Linked DNA regions of Niveibacterium microcysteis. The protein of the gene in region 1 interacts with the protein of each later gene in a pairwise test. Links are inferred from orthologs where the notes say so. Each region holds a gene or a part of one and is shown on either strand. Other genes may lie near its edges.

Evidence for each region. The genes of interacting proteins can lie anywhere in the genome.
Region 2: the proteins of rho (region 1) and nusG interact in binary tests that used the Escherichia coli proteins (3 or more experiments, as listed by UniProt). The link is inferred for Niveibacterium microcysteis from one-to-one orthologs.

Annotation. Positions count from the first base shown.
Region 1 is NZ_CP071060.1:2,872,250-2,879,926, reverse strand. What follows is about bases 2,172-5,098. They hold rho (transcription termination factor Rho), read right to left. Parts: upstream 4,302-5,098; coding sequence 3,042-4,301; downstream 2,172-3,041. Other genes in these bases: fdxA (ferredoxin FdxA), read left to right, coding at 5,002-5,098; trxA (thioredoxin TrxA), read right to left, coding at 4,431-4,757; JY500_RS13045 (AsmA family protein), read left to right, coding at 2,172-2,973. In the rest of the region: JY500_RS13055 (M14 family metallopeptidase), read left to right, coding at 1-943; more of JY500_RS13045, read left to right, coding at 1,282-2,171; more of fdxA, read left to right, coding at 5,099-5,325; JY500_RS13025 (CBS domain-containing protein), read left to right, coding at 5,505-5,954; JY500_RS13020 (long-chain-fatty-acid--CoA ligase), read left to right, coding at 6,056-7,677. UniProt on the Escherichia coli protein: Facilitates transcription termination by a mechanism that involves Rho binding to the nascent RNA, activation of Rho's RNA-dependent ATPase activity, and release of the mRNA from the DNA template.
Region 2 is NZ_CP071060.1:710,038-716,422, forward strand. What follows is about bases 2,255-5,098. They hold nusG (transcription termination/antitermination protein NusG), read left to right. Parts: upstream 2,255-3,331; coding sequence 3,332-3,865; downstream 3,866-5,098. Other genes in these bases: tuf (elongation factor Tu), read left to right, coding at 2,255-2,794; secE (preprotein translocase subunit SecE), read left to right, coding at 2,982-3,335; rplK (50S ribosomal protein L11), read left to right, coding at 3,979-4,410; rplA (50S ribosomal protein L1), read left to right, coding at 4,412-5,098. Also shown: JY500_RS03260 (indolepyruvate ferredoxin oxidoreductase family protein), read right to left, coding at 1-901; more of tuf, read left to right, coding at 1,604-2,254; more of rplA, read left to right, coding at 5,099-5,107; rplJ (50S ribosomal protein L10), read left to right, coding at 5,362-5,865; rplL (50S ribosomal protein L7/L12), read left to right, coding at 5,923-6,294. UniProt on the Escherichia coli protein: Part of the processive rRNA transcription and antitermination complex (rrnTAC). The complex forms an RNA-chaperone ring around the RNA exit tunnel of RNA polymerase (RNAP).

The sequences.
Region 1 (7,677 bases):
CTACCCCGACGGGTGGCGCGGCTATCGGGCGGTCGCGTCCTACAACCGGACCGACTGGTTCCGTCTTGATGACTGTGACTACGACGGTGACGTGCTCACAGTGTCGCTTACGCCAAAACACGATGCGATCTGGCTCGCGTATTTCGAGCCTTACTCGCAGGAGCGCCATCTGTCGGTGCTTGGCCGTGCCACGACGGCGGACGGCACGCGTGTCGTTCGCCTTGGCGCCAGCCTGCAGGGGCGCGATATCGACGTCATCGAACTCGGCGGCGGGCCCCGCCAGGTCTGGGTGGTGGCACGTCAACACCCGGGCGAGAGCATGGCCGAGTGGTTCGCCGAAGGGATGCTGGATCGCCTGCTCGATGAAGCGGACCCGGTCGCGCGTGAGATTCGGCGGCGTGCAACGGTGCACCTCGTACCCAATATCAATCCGGACGGCGCTTGGCTCGGCAACTTGCGATCGAACGCAGCGGGCGTCAATCTCAATCGGGAGTGGCATGCGCCGACAGTTTCGCGCAGCCCTGAGATACTCGCGGTGCAGGGCGGCATGGCGCAAAGCGGGGTCGATCTCTTCCTGGATATTCACGGCGACGAGACCTTGCCTTACGTCTTCATCGACGGTTCGCACATGGTGCCTGGCTACGGTGGCACGAACACCGCCTTGCAAGCGCAGTTCCTCAGCGATCTCGCTGCGGCGTCACCGGACTTCCAGCAGCGGCACGGCTATACCGACGACCGCTTTCAGGACGAACTGCTGACGCTGGGGTCGAAGTGGGTGGCGCATCGATTCGGTTGCGTCTCGCTGACGCTCGAGATGCCGTTCAAGGACAACGACAACGCGCCTGACGCACGCGTTGGCTGGAACGGCGCGCGAAGCAAGCGACTGGGCAGCGCGATGCTGTTGCCGGTATTGGCACATCTTCGCCGGCTTGATCCGATGTAAGTGTTGGGCGGGCGGCGATGCGCCGCCCGATTGATGCGCAATCATCAAAATCCTTGGATTTTGAGAGAGCGGGGCGGAAAATGAAAAACGCCCGCATCGCTGCGGGCGTTTCTTGAAACTTTGGCTCCTCGACCTGGGCTCGAACCAGGGACCTACGGATTAACAGTCCGGCGCTCTACCGACTGAGCTATCGAGGAACAGAAGCCGCCATAATAGACATGGCCGAGAAGCTTGTCAACATGATTTTTCGCCTTTTCGCTTCGAAGGGTGATTTGGGTTGCTGTAATATTCCAATGTGATTAACCGTTACGGGCCGAAAGGCCCGGCAGGAGTCAAGCTTGGACCGGTTCTCGGTGTTTTGTCGCACGGAAGCGGGCGACCGCATGATGGCGGAGCCAAAAGGCTCCGGGGATCGTTTGACGCGAAACGTGCTCGAAGCGGTCGATGGCTTTTCGACTGTTGGCGAACTGGTGACACGCCTGAAGGACGGCAAGTCCGTTCAGCGTGCCCTGACTGAACTTGAGCGAGCCGGTCTCATCGAGACGCTTGATGCCCGCATGGCGCGGGTGGCGGAGCAAGAAGCCCGCTGGTTGCGTGGCGATGAAACGCCGGCGCGCGTCGAGCCCCGCGAAATCGCCCAATCTTCACCTGCCGCCGCCGACCCGGCGCCAACCGCAGCGGATAAGCGCAAGCAGACGGCGGACGCTCGCCGCCTGGAGCGCGCGCTGGGGTCCGGCTCGCAGGCCTCGATTTTTGACAAGATTCGCGTTTTCTTCGGCACCTTGGGTCATCGAGCGGTCAGCGGCGGCGGCAAGGGGGGCGACAAGATTCGCCGCGGGCTGATGATTGTTGTGGCGCTCCTAATTGTTGGAGGTCTTGGGGCTGCCGTGGCCGCGCTGGCCTGGCAAGCCTCCACCCTGCGTCAGCGCGTTGAGCAGGATGCGGCGAACTGGTTGGGTGAGCCGGTGAAGGTTGGACGCGTTGGCGTCGCATTCCATCCGTGGCCCGTCTTTGAGTTGGGCGATATCCAGATTGGCGAGGGAGGGACGTCGCACATCGATCGAGCCTTTGGCGGCCCGGATTGGTTCCGCTGGGTGACATCACAACCGCAGCGACTGCGTGTCGCGCTGCATGGCGGTAGTTTGCAACCGTCGCTGCTGGCGCGCCTTTCGGGGCTCGAGTCGCCCGGGCGTGTTTGGCGTTTGAAGGAGGTTCAGGTCGACGCGTTGTCGGTGCCGGTCGGCAAGGCCGTGATTGCCGACCTGTCCGGCGCATTTCTGTTCTCCGGCGATGGGAAATGGGAGTCGGCGCGTCTGAAGCCGAAAGAAGTTGCCGTGACTTATGAACTGCAGGTGCAGGACGGCAACATCCTTGCCAGCGTTATTGCGCCCGAGTTCAAGTATGGCGAGACGAAGCTCGATAACGTTTTGATTTCGGGGCGCATGGGTTTGAACGGTATGGACGATGCCCAGTTCTCGGCCAACTGGCTGGGCGGGGCGATCAAGGGTGTCGTAAGTCTGGACTTCCTGAGTCGTGTAGCCGTCAAGGGGCAGTTCAAGGTTGATGCGCTGAGCTTTGATCAGTTGGCCGCCCTCATGGATACACAATCGCTCGTCAGCGGGCGTGTGTCCGGGCCGATGACGCTCAGCGGCGAAGCGGATAGCCTGGCTGATCTCGCGGGGGCGTCGAAATGGACGGGGAATTACGCGATCGCCGACGGTTCGATCAATCGGATTGATCTCGTTGAGGCCATGCGACGTTCCGGTAACGCACCGATTTCCGGTGGCGTAACGCGTTTCAATGTTATGGAAGGGGCCGTTGTTCGTGAGCCGGGCAAGGGCGTTCGATTGGAGATCCGTCGCCTCGATGCTGGTGCGTTGAGCGCGTCGGGCCGTGTTCAGGTCGATACCGAAGGTGTGGTACGCGGGGCGCTCCGCAGTGAGGTCAAGACGCCAGTCGAACGCATCGTTCGTCTGTTCTCGGTTGAGGGTACCTTGAAGACGATGCAATTGCGGCCACAGGGCGAGTGACGTAACGATCTGACGAGCAAACAAAAACGCCGGTCATTGACCGGCGTTTTTCTTGGCGGGCAGCTAGATCAGCCGCGCCGCATGGCATCGAAGAAATCGTTGTTGGTCTTCGTTGCCTTGATCTTGTCGAGCAGGAACTCCATCGCCTCGATTTCGTCCATGCCGTACAGGAGCTTGCGCAGGATCCATACCTTCTGCAGGATGGCCGGCTCGATCAGCAGTTCCTCGCGACGAGTGCCCGAGCGATTGACGTTGATTGCCGGATAGACGCGCTTCTCGGCCATGCGACGATCCAGGTGGATCTCCATGTTGCCGGTGCCCTTGAATTCCTCGTAGATCACGTCATCCATGCGCGAGCCGGTGTCGATCAGGGCGCTGGCGATGATGGTGAGCGAACCGCCCTCTTCGATATTCCGTGCGGCACCGAAGAAGCGCTTGGGCTTTTGCAGGGCATTGGCGTCGACACCGCCGGTGAGCACCTTGCCCGAGGCTGGGACGACGGTGTTGTAGGCACGCGCGAGGCGGGTGAGCGAGTCCAGCAGAATCACGACATCACGCTTGTGCTCGACGAGGCGCTTTGCCTTCTCGATCACCATTTCGGCGACCTGGACGTGTCGCGTTGCAGGTTCGTCGAAGGTCGAAGCAACCACTTCGCCCTTCACCGAGCGCTGCATTTCGGTCACTTCTTCCGGGCGTTCGTCGATCAGCAGCACGATCACCACGACGTCAGGATGGTTGGTCGTGATCGCGTGTGCAATGTGCTGCAGCATCACGGTTTTGCCAGACTTCGGTGGGGCAACCAGCAGGCCGCGCTGTCCCTTGCCGATCGGCGCGATCATGTCGATGACCCGGCTCGTGACGTTCTCTTCCGCCCGGATCTCGCGCTCAAGCTTGAGGCACTGGTTCGGATGCAGCGGCGTCAGGTTTTCAAACAGGATCTTGTGCTTCGATGCCTCTGGCGATTCAAAGTTGACCTTGTCGACCTTGACCAGCGCGAAGTAGCGCTCGCCATCCTTCGGTGTCCGGATCTCGCCCTCGATCGTGTCGCCGGTATGGAGATTGAAGCGGCGGATCTGGGAGGGGGAGACATAAATGTCGTCGGTGCCGGCCAGATAAGACGTGTCGGGTGATCTCAAGAACCCGAAGCCGTCCGGCAATACTTCCAGCACGCCGTCGCCAAATATCGGCTCACCTTTCTTTGCCCGGTTGCGTAACAGGGCGAAGACCAATTCTTGTTTGCGGAGGCGGTTGGCGCCGTCGATCTCGTTGGCGTGCGCCATTTCGAGCAACTGGCTGACGTGGAGTGACTTGAGCTCCGAGAGGTGCATGGAAATACCTGACCGGCGAGACTGAGCGCCGTTTGAAGTCGTGAATACGACGGGATGGGAAGGGAGTGTTGATTGAAAACGGCGCGCCGGGCGGCGCGCCGAAGCAGTTATGACGGCAATCTAGCCGTATTACAGGTTGCTGTCAATGAATGCGGTCAATTGCGATTTGGAGAGCGCGCCAACCTTGGTCGCCTCAACGCTGCCGCCCTTGAACAGCATGAGCGTCGGGATCCCACGGATGCCGTACTTGGCCGGCGTCTCAGCGTTTTCGTCGATGTTGAGCTTGGTTACGACGAGCTTGCCAGCGTAGTCCTTGGCGATTTCGTCAAGAATCGGAGCGATGCTCTTGCAGGGGCCGCACCACTCTGCCCAGTAATCGACCAGAACAGGCGTCTGCGCTTGCAGAACGTCCTGCTCGAAAGATGCGTCGGTGACGTGAAGGATGTGTTCGCTCATGATTCCTCGCTGTTTGGAACGGCCTCGATTGCCGATGTCCGCCGTGGGGGATTGCCACGCGGTCAGATCTCGGGGCAGGAGCCGGGTTTGAGTCCGGGCAAGCGGTGAATGCTACTAAAAAAAGATGAGTTGTGGCGCGCGCTTTGCCGGATCGTGAAACGGGTGGTGTTGGAGCGCAAGGAAGCTCCGGTATCATTGAGCCTCGCGGTGAAACACGCCCCAACCGCCGATGGAGAGACAAGAAATGACTTATGTGGTGACTGAAGCCTGTATCAAGTGCAAATACACCGACTGCGTGGATGTTTGCCCGGTCGACTGCTTTCGCGAAGGCCCGAATTTCCTGGCGATCGACCCGGACGAGTGCATTGATTGCACCCTCTGTGTGGCCGAATGCCCGGTTGAGGCGATCTATGCTGAAGACGACGTGCCGGCAGATCAGCAGTCGTTCATCGCGCTGAATGCCGAGTTGGCCAAGTTGTGGAAGCCAATCGTCGAGCGCAAGGATCCCCTGCCTGATGCGGACGAGTGGGCGAAGGTCAAAGGCAAGCTTGGCGATCTGCAGCGCTGAGCTGACTACGACGAGTAATGATGCACGGGCGACCTTCGGGTCGCCCTTTGTGTTTCTGGTAGGGCTGATGGGTATTCACATTCGGCCTGACCATACGGTAGAGTATGGTTTGCCCTGGTTGCCATTCAACCGCCATGTCGCAAACCGTTTCGAAGCGGTCTCATAACGAGGAGTGAGTGATGCTGGTAAGCGAAATTCTGGCGATCAAGGGCAAGGTGCTTTACACCGTGGCGCCGGGGACTGTACTGGCGGAGGCAGTATCGGTCATGAGCGAACAGGATGTCGGTTCGCTCGTCGTGTTCGATCATGGTCGCATGGTCGGCATGCTGACCTTCCGCGAAGTGCTCAAAGCGCTGACTTCCGCTGGTGCGGGCTGGGGGGCTCTGACCGTGTCGGATGTGATGCTGCGCGAGCCGCGTTCGGCTGGGCCGGACATGGAGATGGACGAGCTACGCCGCGTGATGGTCGATGACCACCAGCGTTACCTGCCAGTGATGGACGGCACAACACTGATGGGCGTTGTCTCATTTCACGATGTAGCCAAGGCGGTCCTCGAGGAGCAGAGCTTCGAGAACAAGATGCTCAAGAACTACATCCGCAATTGGCCCGCCGAGGCGGACGACGAGTGAGCTTTCAGGCGATACCGGGCGACGCTTTTTGGGCAGATGATCGAACAGTCGGCACTCAAAGCGCGTTCAGGAAAACATAAGACAACACCGGGGGTATGGAGATGGAGAAGGTCTGGCTCAAGAGCTATCCCGCTGGCGTGCCGGCAGACATCGACCTGACGCAGTACGGGGCGATTGGTGACCTGTTTGCCGAGGGCGTGCGCAAGTTCGGCCCGCGGGCGGCCTATGTCAATATGGACAAAGCGATCAGTTACGACGAGCTCGATCGCTTGAGTGCTGCGTTCGCCGGCTTCCTGCAGCAGGATTTGAAGCTCCCGAAGGGGGCGCGTATCGCGCTGATGATGCCGAATCTTCTGCAGTATCCGGTGTGTCTGTGGGGCGCTTTGCGCGCCGGCTATGTGGTCGTGAACTGCAACCCGCTATATACGCCGCGTGAGCTTGAACACCAGCTCAAGGATTCGGGCGCGGACGTAATCGTGATCCTCGAGAACTTCGCCTCGACGCTGCAGGAGGTGCTTGGCCACACCCCGGTCAAGCATGTTGTCGTCACCCGCATCGGCGACATGCTGGGTGGCCTCAAAGGGGCGCTCGTCAGCTTTGTGGTCAAACGCGTCAAGAAGATGGTTCCGGCCTGGAACATTCCCGGGCATATCCCCTTCAAGCAGGCGATGGCGCGCGGACAGGGCCGCAAGCTGGCGGCTGTGAAGGTCACGCAGGACGACATTGCATTCCTTCAATACACCGGCGGTACCACGGGTGTTTCAAAGGGCGCCGTCCTTACGCACCGCAACATCATTGCCAATCTTCAGCAGGCGCATGCGTGGATCAAGCCCTTCCTGAAGGAAGGCGAAGAGGTAATCGTTACCGCGTTGCCGCTTTATCACATCTTCTCGCTCACCGCGAACTGCCTTACTTTCTTCAAGGTCGGCGCGACGAACGTCCTGATTACGAATCCGCGCGACATTCCCGGTTTCGTGAAAGAGTTGCAAAAGCACCCCTTCACCGCGATCACCGGCGTTAACACGCTCTTCAACGCGTTGTTGAACCACCCCGATTTCGTCAAGCTCGACTTCTCGCAGCTGCGCTGCGCCTTGGGCGGCGGCATGGCTGTGCAACGCGCTGTCGCCGACAAATGGCGTGCGCTGACGGGGCGTCCGTTGGTGGAGGCCTATGGTCTGACCGAGACGTCGCCGGCGGTGACGATCAATCCGCTCGATCTGCCTGCCTTCAATGGCGCAATCGGCCTGCCAGTGCCGTCGACCGAGATTTCGATTCGCGATGAAGATGGTCGCGAGTTGGGTGTTGGCGAGTCCGGTGAGCTCTGTGTGCGTGGGCCGCAGGTGATGGCGGGCTACTACAACCGCCCGGACGAAACGGCCAAAGTCATGACGCCTGATGGCTTCCTGAAAACCGGTGACGTGGCGGTGGTCGATGAGAAGGGGTTCGTCCGAATCGTCGACCGCAAGAAGGACATGATTCTTGTATCCGGCTTCAACGTCTATCCGAACGAGGTGGAAGATGTCGTTGCGTCGCACCCGGGGGTAATGGAGGTGGCGGCGATTGGTGTACAGGACGAAAAGTCCGGTGAGGCCGTCAAGGTGTTCGTCGTCAAGAAGGATCCGAACCTTACCGCCGAGGCCGTGATCGCCCATTGCCGCGAAAAGCTGACTGGCTACAAGGTGCCAAAGTTGGTTGAGTTCCGGACTGAGTTGCCGAAGACCAA
Region 2 (6,385 bases), 2.2 Mb from region 1 along the record:
CCTGGCGGACGTCGAGGTAGGCCTTGCCCGAGGTGATGATGCCCAGTCGTGGCTGCGGCGAATCGATCACGATGCGGTTGAGACCGTTTGCGCGGCAGTAGGCGAGCGCCGCGTACAGCTTGTAGTGCAGCAGGCGCTTTTCCTGCACCAGCGGGGGATCCGGCCAGCGGATGTTCAAACCGTCCGGCGGCAGCGTGAAGTCAGTCGGAATCTTCACGCTCACCCGGTGCGGGTCAATGTCGACGGAAGCGGAGGTCTCAACCGTGTCGGCGAGCGCCTTGAAGGCGACCCAGCAGCCCGAGTAGCGCGAAAGCGCCCAGCCATGCACACCGAAGTCGAGGTATTCCTGGACGCCGGCGGGCGCCAGCACCGGCATCATCATCGACTTGAAGAAGTGGTCGGTCTGGTGCGGCAGCGTCGAGGATTTGGCGGCATGATCGTCGCCAGCGATCACCAGCACGCCGCCCTTGGGGCTGGTGCCTGCGGCATTCGCATGGCGGAACACGTCGCCCGAACGGTCTACACCGGGCCCCTTGCCGTACCACATCGAAAACACGCCGTCGTACTTCGCGCCGGGGTAGAGGTTGACTTGCTGGGTGCCCCAGACGGCCGTCGCAGCGAGGTCCTCGTTTACGCCGGGCTGAAAGACGATCTCATGGCTCTTGAGATGCGCCTTGGCCTTCCAGAGTGTCTGGTCGAGGCCACCAAGCGGCGAGCCGCGGTAGCCCGATACAAAGCCGGCGGTGTTGAGCCCGGCCGCCTGATCCCGCTCCTTCTGGATCATCAGCAGCCGAACCAGCGCTTGGTAGCCGGTCATGAAAACCCGACCGGATGTGATCTCGTACTTGTCTTCCAGGCTCACCGCGCGTGCGGGGACCTGGGCGGCCGATGCTTCCGCCATGGGGCGTCTCCTCTACAAAAATCGTGTTTTTGCTCTGCCCGGCCGATCCCATCTTTTGAATGGGCAGCCTTGCGCTCGTGTCGAAACTCTCGACGCCAGGCGCGGATTGTCACGGCGAGTGCGCAACGCTGCGCCGCCGCAATGTCAGTCCTGAGACAGTTTGGGAATTCGCCTCGATGGAGGTCGTCAATCCACTATAGGAAGTGGGGCAGGAAGCGCCAATCCACGTCGGGGAGAGATGGCCCTCGACGACTATTTTTCGCCTATTTCAAAAATCGGGTTGACAGGGCGTCTCTGTCTCTCTAAAGTAGCTGGCTTCGCACGGGGAGGGGTTCCCGAGCGGTCAAAGGGATCAGACTGTAAATCTGACGGCTCTGCCTTCGAAGGTTCGAATCCTTCCCCCTCCACCAAGTATTTCGGCCTTGTTGCGGTAGTAAGTGACAAGGCGGGCGGCGAAAGTCGTCGGCCTGCGGGTGTAGCTCAATGGTAGAGCAGAAGCCTTCCAAGCTTACGACGAGGGTTCGATTCCCTTCACCCGCTCCAAGTTATTGCAGTGCCCTTGTAGCTCAGTGGTAGAGCACTCCCTTGGTAAGGGAGAGGCCACGTGTTCAATCCACGTCAAGGGCACCATTCGTTTCTGTTGGCCCGGTGCAGGGAGATGTCCTCGCTCCGGGTTTTTATTACGACATCTGGGGTAGTGACATGGCCAAGGAAAAATTCGAGCGGACGAAACCGCACGTGAACGTCGGGACCATCGGTCACGTTGACCATGGCAAGACCACGCTGACCGCAGCAATCACGACCGTGCTGGCAGCCAAGTTTGGCGGCGCAGCGAAGGCGTATGACCAGATCGACGCGGCACCGGAAGAAAAGGCGCGCGGTATCACGATCAACACCGCACACGTCGAGTACGAGACGGCTAACCGTCACTACGCGCACGTTGATTGCCCGGGTCACGCTGACTACGTCAAGAACATGATTACCGGTGCCGCCCAGATGGACGGCGCGATCCTGGTCTGCTCGGCCGCTGACGGCCCGATGCCGCAAACGCGTGAGCACATCCTGCTCGCCCGTCAGGTCGGCGTGCCGTACATCATCGTCTTCCTGAACAAGTGCGACATGGTCGACGACGCCGAGCTGCTCGAGCTCGTCGAAATGGAAGTGCGCGAGCTGCTCTCCAAGTACGAATTCCCCGGCGACGATGTGCCCATCGTCAAGGGTTCGGCCCTCAAGGCCCTCGAAGGCGACAAGGGCGAGCTCGGCGAAGGCGCCATCATGGCCCTGGCTGACGCACTCGACTCCTACATCCCGACCCCGGAGCGCGCGATCGACAAGCCGTTCCTGCTGCCGATCGAAGACGTGTTCTCGATCTCGGGTCGCGGTACCGTGGTGACCGGTCGCGTTGAGCGCGGTGTCGTCAAGGTCGGCGAAGAAATCGAAATCGTCGGTATCAAGCCGACGGTCAAGACCATCTGCACCGGCGTTGAAATGTTCCGCAAGCTGCTCGACCAAGGTCAGGCCGGCGACAACGTCGGCGTGCTGCTGCGCGGCACCAAGCGTGAAGACGTCGAGCGTGGTCAGGTTCTGGCCAAGCCGGGTTCGATCACGCCGCACACCCACTTCACCGGTGAAGTGTACGTGCTGTCGAAGGACGAAGGTGGTCGTCACACCCCGTTCTTCAACAACTACCGCCCGCAGTTCTACTTCCGTACTACCGACGTGACCGGTTCGATCGCGCTGCCGGAAGGCACCGAGATGGTCATGCCGGGCGATAACGTGTCGATCACCGTCAAGCTGATCGCCCCGATCGCCATGGAAGAAGGTCTGCGCTTCGCAATCCGCGAAGGTGGCCGTACCGTTGGTGCTGGCGTCGTCGCCAAGATCATCGAGTAATTGTTGTTTCCGAGTGGGCGTCCGATGAAAATCGGGCGCCTGCGACAAGCTCCGGTCTTCGCTGGAGCTTTGTAGTCTCTGCTGCAGGGGCATAGCTCAATTGGCAGAGCGTCGGTCTCCAAAACCGAAGGTTGGGGGTTCGATTCCCTCTGCCCCTGCCACAACGCATAGCGGGTAATTTCCACCCATGGCCGACAAAATCAAGTTTGCGCTGGCGCTGCTGCTCGTGGCTGCCGGCGTGGCTGGCTTCTATCTACTCTCTGCGCAGCCGACGGTGCTTCGCGTGCTCGTCGTCCTCGCCGGCGTCGCTGCTGGCGTCGCCGTGGCATGGGTGACCGAGCCTGGCCGCCGCTTTGCCGTGTTTGCGGCCGACGCCGTGACCGAGGTCAAGAAGGTTGTCTGGCCGACGCGCAAGGAAACTTTGCAGACGACCGGCATCGTGTTCGCCTTCGTTGTCGTCATGGCGATCTTTCTGTGGGTTGCGGACAAGTCGCTCGAGTGGGCGCTGTATGACCTGATCCTCGGCTGGAGGCATTCATGAGCATGCGCTGGTACGTGGTACACGCCTATTCCGGCTTCGAGAAGTCGGTGCAGCGTGCACTGGTCGAGCGCATTGCACGCGCCGGCATGCAGGACAAGTTCGGCCAGATCCTGGTGCCGGTCGAAGAAGTTGTCGAAATGCGCAACGGCCAGAAGGTTACGACCGAGCGCAAGTTCTTCCCCGGCTATGTGCTGGTGGAAATGGACATGGACGATGAGTCCTGGCACTTGGTGAAGAGCACGCCCAAGGTCACCGGCTTCATCGGCGGCACGGCCAACAAGCCGACTCCGATCACGCAGAAGGAAGTCGACAAGATTCTGCAGCAGGTGCAGGAAGGCGTCGAAAAGCCGAAGCCGAAGGTGCTGTTCGAAATCGGCGAGATGGTGCGCGTGAAGGAAGGCCCGTTCGCGGACTTCAACGGCAACGTCGAGTCGGTGAATTACGAAAAGAGCCGACTCAACGTGTCGGTCACGATTTTCGGGCGCGCGACGCCTGTCGAATTGAGTTTCGGCGAAGTCGAAAAAGTTTAAGTCGTACCGGCCCGCCTCGTGCGGGCCTTGCCGCGTCGTGCAAGCGGCAGGGCGTTGAGGAGCGCAAGTAGGTTCGCCGAACGCGCGCTTTCACTCATCAATCAGGAGCCATCATGGCAAAGAAAATCATCGGCTACATCAAGCTGCAGGTGCCGGCCGGCAAGGCGAACCCGTCGCCCCCAATCGGCCCGGCGCTCGGTCAGCGCGGCCTGAACATCATGGAATTCTGCAAGGCCTTCAATGCCAAGACGCAAGGCATGGAAGTCGGTCTTCCGATTCCGGTGGTGATCACTGCCTTCGCGGATAAGTCCTTCACCTTCATCATGAAGACGCCGCCCGCGACGATCCTCATCAAGAAGGCTGCTGGTCTGCAGAAGGGTTCGCCGAAGCCCCATACCGACAAGGTTGGCAAGATCACCCGCGCGCAGTGCGAAGAGATCGCCAAGGCCAAGCAGGTCGACCTGACCGCCGGCGACCTGGAAGCCGCTGTCCGTACCATCGCTGGCTCCGCGCGCAGCATGGGCATCACCGTGGAGGGCCTCTGAGATGGCTAAGCAATCCAAGCGTCTGCAGGCTCTGCGCGCGAAGATCGATCGCAACCGTGTCTACACCGTTGCCGAAGCGCTCGCGCTGGTGAAGGAAACCTCGACCGCGAAGTTCGACGAATCCGTCGACGTGGCGGTGAACCTTGGCGTTGATGCCAAGAAGTCGGACCAGCTGGTGCGTGGCTCTGTCGTGCTGCCTGCCGGTACCGGCAAGTCGGTGCGCGTGGCCGTGTTTGCGCAGGGCGCCAAGGCTGAAGAAGCGAAGGCTGCTGGTGCAGATGTTGTCGGTTTCGATGATCTGGCTGAGCAGGTCAAGGGCGGCACGATCGATTTCGATCTGTGTATCGCTACGCCGGACGCGATGCGCGTCGTCGGCGCGCTGGGCCAGATCCTTGGTCCGCGCGGCCTGATGCCGAACCCGAAGGTTGGCACCGTGACGATGGATGTCACCACCGCGGTGAAGAACGCCAAGGCGGGTCAGGTGCAGTACCGTACCGACAAGGCCGGCATCATTCACGCGACTATCGGCCGTGCTTCGTTCACGGTTGAAGCGCTGCAGCAGAACCTTGGCGCGCTGGTTGATGCGCTGGTCAAGGCCAAGCCGGCTGCCGTGAAGGGTCAGTACATCCGCAAGATGGCGGTTTCGAGCACGATGGGTGGCGGCGTCCGCGTCGAACCCACCAGCGTCTCCGCCTGATGTGGCGCGGTGGCGTAGCGCCACCGCAATAGCAAGAACTTTGGGCCAAGCCACCTCCGGGTGGCTTGGATCGTCAAAGACCGCGGGTGCTCGAGGTTTTGGCCGAGAGCTTAATCGTGCGAACAACCTGCGCAGACGGTGTATCCAGAACAGGATTTCGCCGGCCTAGGCCGGCACGCTCCTGATCCAGGTCGCCGTGGGTGTGGCGGTCCGCAAGGATCGTCGCGAGTTGACTTGATAGGAGGAAAGACCTCATGGGTCTGAATCTAGACGACAAGAAAGCCGTCGTAGCCGAGGTCGCTGCACAGCTGGCCAACGCGCAGACCGTTGTCGTGGCGGAGTACGCAGGCATTGAGGTGACCGACGTCACCGTGCTGCGTGCGAAGGCACGCGCGTCTGGCGTTTACCTGCGCGTGTTGAAGAACACCTTGGCGCGTCGTGCGGTGGCTGACACCGCCTTCGCCGGCCTTGCCGAGCACATGACTGGCCAGCTGATTTACAGCTTCTCGGCCGATCCTGTCGCTGCAGCCAAGGTGCTGAACGACTTCGCGAAAACCAACGACAAACTGAAGCTGAAGGCTGGCTGCTACGCGGGCAAAGTGCTCGACAAGGCGGGCGTTCAGGCGCTGGCAAGCATCCCGAGCCGCGAGGAACTCCTCGCCAAGCTGCTGGGTGTGATGAAGGCGCCGGTTTCGGGCATGGCTGTGGCGCTTGGCGCACTGGCCAAGAAGCGCGAAGCCGAAGGCTCTGCCGCCTGATCGGTTGGTCCGGTTTTCTGTACGGTTTGTACGAATCTGAATTTGGAGTGTTTTGAAATGGCAATCACCAAAGACGACATCCTGGAAGCCGTCGGTTCGATGACGGTTATGGAACTGAACGACCTCGTGAAGGCGTTCGAAGAGAAGTTCGGCGTGTCCGCCGCTGCGATGGCTGTTGCTGGCCCGGCCGCCGGCCCGGCTGCTGCTGCTGAAGAGCAGACCGAGTTCACCGTTGTCCTGGCTGCCGCCGGCGACAAGAAGGTTGAAGTCATCAAGGTCGTGCGTGCTGCGACCGGCCTGGGCCTGAAGGAAGCGAAGGACCTGGTCGACGGCGCTCCGAAGCCCGTCAAGGAAGGCATCGCCAAGGCCGACGCCGAAGCGCTGAAGAAGCAGCTGGAAGACGCTGGCGCCAAGGTCGAAGTCAAGTAATCGACCTGCGAAAGCATGGGCTGGTGACGTTTCGGCGTCACCAGCCTTTTGTGCTTTTTTCGGGACGCACAGGAAAACCCGTCGATTAGGC